Regions from separate parts of the Polaromonas sp. P1_F9 genome, predicted to be linked through region 2. Evidence: riboswitches for the same ligand, from Rfam matches in the RefSeq annotation. Region 2 holds a riboswitch; the other holds the start of a gene.
What was found. A riboswitch is a leader RNA that binds a small molecule or an ion and turns the genes downstream of it on or off. The one in region 2 is predicted to bind glycine.

Region 1: it holds a riboswitch for glycine, as region 2 does, so the genes downstream of both, gcvT (glycine cleavage system aminomethyltransferase GcvT) here and AC1DYR_RS21765 (D-amino acid dehydrogenase) in region 2, are expected to answer to the same signal.

The regions. Positions count from the first base shown of each region.
Region 1 is NZ_JBFUBT010000001.1:688,008-691,407, forward strand. Features, by position in the region: gene AC1DYR_RS03190 (TRAP transporter large permease) at 1-1,022, shown strand, start outside; gene AC1DYR_RS03195 (hypothetical protein) at 1,095-1,664, shown strand; glycine riboswitch at 1,683-1,799, shown strand; glycine riboswitch at 1,819-1,922, shown strand; gene gcvT (glycine cleavage system aminomethyltransferase GcvT) at 1,949-3,139, shown strand; gene gcvH (glycine cleavage system protein GcvH) at 3,196-3,400, shown strand, end outside.
Region 2 is NZ_JBFUBT010000011.1:19,581-22,980, reverse strand. Features, by position in the region: gene AC1DYR_RS21775 (thioredoxin domain-containing protein) at 1-219, shown strand, start outside; gene AC1DYR_RS21770 (GrpB family protein) at 417-959, shown strand; glycine riboswitch at 1,150-1,271, shown strand; gene AC1DYR_RS21765 (D-amino acid dehydrogenase) at 1,391-2,704, shown strand; gene AC1DYR_RS21760 (OmpW/AlkL family protein) at 2,771-3,370, opposite strand.

The sequences.
Region 1 (3,400 bases), on a different contig from region 2:
GCGTCCAGGGAGGCCTGCCCATGACCTGTGTGCTGACCTGCATGATCTTTGCCGCGGTGTCCGGCTCCTCCGTGGCCACCACCTTCGCGATTGGCGCCATCCTGATTCCGGCGCTCATCAAGCACGGTTACCCCACCGCCTACGCCGCAGCCCTGCAGGCCACAAGCGCCGAGCTGGGTGTGATCATCCCGCCTTCCATTCCCATGATTCTTTACGGCGTAAGCGCCGAAGTTTCGATCGGCGAACTCTTCATTGCCGGCTTCGGCCCGGGGCTGCTGATCGGTGGCGCACTGATGCTGTTCGTCCACTTGTACTGCCGCTGGAAGGGCTGGGGCAAACAGGACGGTGACGGCCGCCTGAGCTTTGGCAAGGCGACCTGGCAGGCAGGCTGGGCGCTGCTGATGCCGGTGATTATTCTCGGCGGGATTTACGGCGGAATTTTCACACCGACCGAAGCCTCTGCCGTGGCGGTGTTTTATGCGCTGGTCGTGGGCATCGTGATCTACCGCGAGATCAAGCTGGCCGACCTGTACGTCATCCTGCGCAAATCGGTGCTCTCCAGTGCCGTGATCATGTTCATCATCGCCAATGCCGGGTTGTTCGCCTTCCTGATCACGCGGGCCGGCGTGCCGGATGCCATAGGCCACTGGCTGGAAGCCGTGCTGCAATCGCCCGCCCTCTTCCTGCTGGGCGTCAACGCGGCGCTGTTCATCATCGGCATGTTCATTGAAACCAGCGCCGCCATCATTGTTCTGGCGCCCATCCTGGCGCCGGTGGCTGTGCATTTCGGCATAGATCCGGTCCACTTCGGGCTGGTGATGGTGGTCAATCTCGCGCTGGGCATGATCACGCCGCCTTTCGGCGTAAACCTGTTTGCAGCCTGCACCGTTGCCAGGATATCGCTGGACCGCATCGTGACGCACCTGATCCCCTTTGTACTGGTCATCCTCGCCTGCCTGATGGTGGTCACTTACGTCCCGCAGCTGTCACTGGCTCTGCGGGATCTCGTCTACGCAAAATAGCTTTTCGGACGGAATTCACGAGGCTGTCATTTTCAGCAGCCATGCTCGGGGTTTCATTTCAGGATGAAATCCATGCAGCTCCATAAAACCGACCGCGCCCGTGCCGAGCTCAAGCCCGGCGTGAGAACGCTAGGCCAGCGCGAGCGCACCCTGCTGCTGATGGCCGACGGCAGCAAGTCTGCCCAGGACTTCCGCCCGCTGTTTGAGGGCGACGGCGAAGCCATTGCCCTGCGCCTTTTGCGCGACGGCTTTCTGGAAGCCCATCCCGGCAAGACGGCCGCGCCGGCAAAAAACCCTGCGCCTGCACCCGCCCAAACACTAACGCCGGCGCAGTTACAGAACTTTCCCAGCCCCGAAACCACCCAGGCCATTCAGGTCTCTGCCGATCAATTTGAAGGCAAGCGCTCGCTTGCCACAACCCGGATGTTCCTGTTCGACATCTGCGAACGCATGTTCGCCCGGCGCAACCCGGAGATGGCCGAGCGCTTTCGCGAAGCGCTGCGCAATGCCAAAGACCGCGAGACCATGCTCAGCGCCTCGCGCGAAATGATCGAGGAAATCGAAAAAATCGCGGGCCACGAGCGCGCCGACTCCATCAGCGAGCGCATCGCCATGCTGCTGCCCCAGGCCGTCGCCGCCTGAAAATCCGCTTCCGTTACACTTGCCGGGTCAGGAGAGAGTTTTCCCCGCGAAAACCGCCGAAGGCGCACGTACACCCTGGGGGCACCCCCTTGGGCCGCACTGAACGCTCAGGCAAAAGGACTGGCAACCGCCCTGCGGCGCACCACGTGGCAAGGCGTTCCCTACTGGAGAGAGGCCGCCTTTCACGGGCAGCCCACCGAAGGAGCAAGCCTGCATCGCCGGGTGAATCTCTCAGGTAAAGTGGACAGCAGGGGCAGCCCATGGATTGAGAACCAGTTCTTGCCATGACCGTGTTTGCCCCCCCGGAGAATGCCTTGTCCGATTCGTCCACCTCTTCCGTCGCCCCCGAAACCCTGCTGAAAACGCCCTTGCATGACCTGCATGTGGAGCTTGGCGCGCGCATGGTGCCTTTTGCGGGCTATTCCATGCCGGTGCAATACCCTGCAGGCCTGATGACGGAACACCACCACACGCGCCAGGCTGCCGGCCTTTTTGACGTGTCCCACATGGGCCAGTTGCGCCTGGTGGGCGCTGATGCGGCAGCCGCGCTTGAGTCGCTGATCCCGGTGGATGTGATCGACCTGCCCGCCGGCAAGCAGCGCTACGGCCTGCTGCTCAACGACGACGGCGGCATCATCGACGACCTGATGTTCTTCAACCGCGACTATGCCAACGGCGGCGACCTCTTTGTCATCGTCAACGGCGCCTGCAAGGTGGGCGATATCGCACACGTCAAAGCCAAAATCGGCTCACGCTGCGAAGTCATTCCCATGCCGGAGATGGCGCTCATGGCGCTGCAGGGCCCGCAGGCCGTCACTGCCTTGCAGCGGCTGGCCCCGGGTGTCGAGAGGCTGGTGTTCATGACCGGCGGACGATTCGACGTGGCCGGCTGCGATTGCTTCATCACCCGCAGCGGCTACACCGGCGAAGACGGCTTTGAAATCTCGGTGCCGGCTTCGCAAGCCGACACACTTGCACGCGCACTGCTCGCGCAGCCCGAGGTCAAGCCCATTGGCCTGGGCGCGCGCAACTCGCTGCGGCTGGAAGCGGGCCTGTGCCTCTACGGCAACGACATCGACATCACCACCACGCCGGTGGAAGCCAACCTCAACTGGGCCATGCAAAAGATTCGCCGGATCGGCGGCGCACGTGCCGGCGGTTTCCCGGGCGCGGACAAAATCCTGGCGCAACTGGCTGACCCCGCCTTGCTAATGAGCAAGCGCGTCGGCCTGGTGGCGCTGGAGCGCGTGCCGGTGCGTGACCATGCCGAGTTGCAAAGCACCGATGGCACAGTCATCGGCGAGGTCACCAGCGGCCTGTTGGGCCCCACGATCAACCAGCCGGTGGCCATGGGCTATGTCAAACCTGAATTCGCTGCGCTGGGCACGCGCGTGAACGCGATGGTGCGCGGCAAGGCCGTACCCATGGAAGTCGCCGCCATGCCTTTTGTTCCCGCCCGCTACTACCGCGGCTAGCCCCTGAAGCTGTCACTCCATTTTTTTCACCCCGCCACTCAACCCAGGAGAACCTCATGACCGTCAAATACACCGAAGACCACGAATGGGTCAAGATCGAAGGCAACGTTGCCACCGTCGGCATCACCGTACACGCACAGGACGCACTGGGCGATGTGGTGTTTGTGGACCTGCCGGCTGTCGGCACCGCCTTCGCCCAGAAAGAAACCGCAGGTGTTGTCGAGTCCGTCAAGGCCGCGGCCGACGTGTACATGCCCCTGA
Region 2 (3,400 bases):
CACACGACACCGTTGACCGGCTTTGACGGCCAGGTGACGACAGCCGCCGCCCAGGTTGCGGCATGGAAGGCCGGTTTCACCCCTACGGTGCTGTTTTTGGGCCCAGCCGGGCAAGACCTGGCGGAACGGCTGGTTGGCCTGGCGTCTACCGACTTTTATGGCGCCTACCTGGAAGAACGGCTGGCACAGGCGCGCAAAGCTGTGCTGGCTCTCAGGTAAATGAAATGCGGGCCGCCAAATTCGCAGGCGTGGGGATTTCTGGTTGCTATTGTTTTAGTAGCTACTCGCGCCCGTTCTTATTGGGCTGAAGGCCTTTTTCATGTTCAAAAACGCCTTAAAAATGGCCCCACAAAGGATTCTGGCGTGCCGCGCAGTGTTTTTCGCCCCTGTACAACAACCTGCCAGCCGTCACCCGCATGACTGACGAGGAATCGCTGCTTGCCGCTATCCACGAGGAAGTGGTCTTGCAGGCCTACAACCCGGCCTGGCCCCTGCAGTTTATGGCTGAGCGGGACCGCCTGCTTGCGCTCTCCCCTCAGCTGCCGGCCCGCCTGATCGACATCCAGCACATCGGCAGCACGGCCGTGCCCGGTCTGGCGGCCAAGCCGGTGATTGACATGCTGGCCGGTGTGGAATCAATGGTGGCGGCTGAAGCGCTTCTGGCGCCGCTGTGCGCCAACGGCTACACGACCTCCGCTGAATTCAATGCCTCGCTGTCTGACCGCAAATGGCTGATGCGCTGGGCAGAAGGGCGGCGCACGCATCATCTGCACTTGGTGGTGCACGGCGGCGAGGTGTGGGCGCAGCGCCTGCGTTTTCGCGACGCCCTGCGTTCGGACCCGGCGCTGTCGGCGCGCTATGCCGCGCTCAAGGCGGAACTGGCGGCCAGGCACCCGGGTGACCGCGAGGCCTATACCGATGCCAAGGCCGCGTTTGTGAACGCAGCGAGCGAAGGCTGAGCCTCCCTGCTTCCTACTATTAAGCCGCTGAATCAACCCGCTAGACCTGTACTGAACGCCCTATTCACGCTTGGCAAAACAGGCTTCGGTGGTAAATTCAAACCCGTTCAAGCAGGAGAGCGCTGCCCCACAAGGCAGCCACCGAAGGCGCAAACTTCCATAATCGCTCAGGTCCCGTACTGCCCGGAACACACAGCCGTCTGGAGAGACGCCGCACGCAAGGTGCAGCGCACCGAAGGAGCAAAGCCGAGGCCTTTCATCGACATGGAAGCTGCGGCTGAATCTCTCAGGTAACAAGGACAGTGGAAGCGGCCGCAAGCATGCTGATAGGTATTGGCTTGGCGGTTGCCACGATTCTTCCGATTCAACAGCAACCCCTGGCACGGCGCTTGCGCTACTGCAATGTTCTGCTTGAATGAAAAGGATTCGCCATGAAAGTCATGGTTTTGGGGGCTGGTGTCACGGGTATCACCACGGCCTGGTATTTGGCGCAACGCGGCCACGAGGTGACGGTGGTAGAGCGCCGCAACGCGGCCGCGATGGAAACCAGTTTTGCCAACGGCGGGCAAATATCCGTGAGCCATGCGGAGCCCTGGGCCAACCCGGGTGCACCGCTCAAGGTGTTGCAATGGCTGGCGCGTGAAGACGCACCGCTGCTCTTCAGGCTGCGCGCCGATGTGAACCAGTGGCTGTGGGGGCTGGAGTTTTTGCGCAACTGCACGCCAGCGCGCACGGCACAAAACATCAAGCAGATCGTGAACCTGGGCATGTACAGCCGAGGCGCGCTGCAAAAACTGCGCGCCGAACTGGGCCTGCTGTACAACGCGCAGACCAAGGGCATCCTGCACTTCTATACCAGCCAGGCCGAGTACGACGCCGCGCAGGAGCCCGCGCGCATCATGCGCGAGCACGGCTGCGAACTCGACATGAAGACGGCCGACGAGTGTGTGGCGATTGAGCCCGCGCTGGCGCAATGCCGCGGCAGCATCGTGGGCGGCAGCATGACGCCCAGCGATGAATCGGGTGACGCCCGCGCGTTTACCGCCGCGCTGGCCGCGCGCTGCGAACAGGCCGGTGTGAAATTTTTGTACAACACCACGGTGCTGGGCCTGGATGCCGCAGAGGGGCAACTGAACGGCGTGCAGGTGGCGATGGGCAGCGGCGAGGCCGGCGGCAAGGTCGAGATGCTGAAAGCCGATGCGTATGTGATGTGCCTGGGCGCCTTCAGCGCGCAGTGGGCCAAGGTGCTGGGGCAAAGCCTGCGCATCTACCCGGCCAAGGGTTATTCGGTCACGCTGCCCGTGATCAACGAGGCGGCGTCGTACCAGGTCAGCCTGACGGATGACGAGTACAAGCTGGTGTTCTCGCGTTTTGGCAACCGCTTGCGCATTGCCGGCACGGCCGAGCTCAATGGCTACAACACCGACCTGAATCTGGTGCGCTGCAACGCCATCGTGCGCCGTGTAAAACAACTCTTTCCCGACATGACGGACGGCGAGGGCGCGCAGTTCTGGACGGGCCTGCGGCCGGCCACGCCGAGCAACGTGCCTTACATCGGCAAAAGCAAGGCCTCCAATGTCTTCCTCAACACGGGCCACGGCACGCTGGGCTGGACGCATGCCTGCGGCTCGGGCGCGGCAATTGCGGACATCGTGAGCGGGCGCGTGCCGGAAGTCGACTTTGCGTTTACCGGGATGGCGGCGCCGGGGCGTGTGATGGCATTGCCGGGGATGGCGAAGGCCTGAACCCGCGCCGCCGCAAGCGCCCCCCGAGAAGAGACGCGCAAGTTTGGGCGTCTCACCCTTTTCTGCTCAAAACCGCCAGCCGAGCCCCACACCCAACAACATCGGGTCGGCCTTGAACGTGCCGATGTTGGCGCCGCCCGCGGACACGTCGGTGCGGATGTAGACCTTCTTCAGGTCGAAGTTCAGGGACAGCTGCTTGCCGAGGGGAATGTCCACGCCGACCTGCAGCGCCGGGCCCCAGCTGTTGCGTTTGATGTCCACGCCAGCCGGCAGGCTGACCGCACTGAAGCGGGTGTAGTTGACGCCCGCGCCGACATAGGGCTTGAAGGCGCCCGCACCCAGCGAGTCGAAGTGGTATTGCGCCATCAGCGTGGGAGGCAGGTGCTTGAAGCTGCCGATGGCTGTGCCGCGGGCCGACAGCGTGTGCTTTTGCGGAACCGTCAGCACCAGCTCGACCGCGAAGTTGGGGTTGAAGAAATAGCTGATGTCGAACTCGGGCATCCACTTGTTGTTGATGGCCAGCCCGAGGCCGGTGCTGTCACCGTTGGCGCTGTCAAGGTGGACGGCGCGGGCACGGACCAGCCAGGGGCCTTCAGCGGTTTGGGCAAAAGCAGCACCCGACAAAACGGTGCAGACGGCAGCGGCGACAATGATTTGCTTTTTCATGGGTAAGTAACAGAAGAGACGGGAACATTC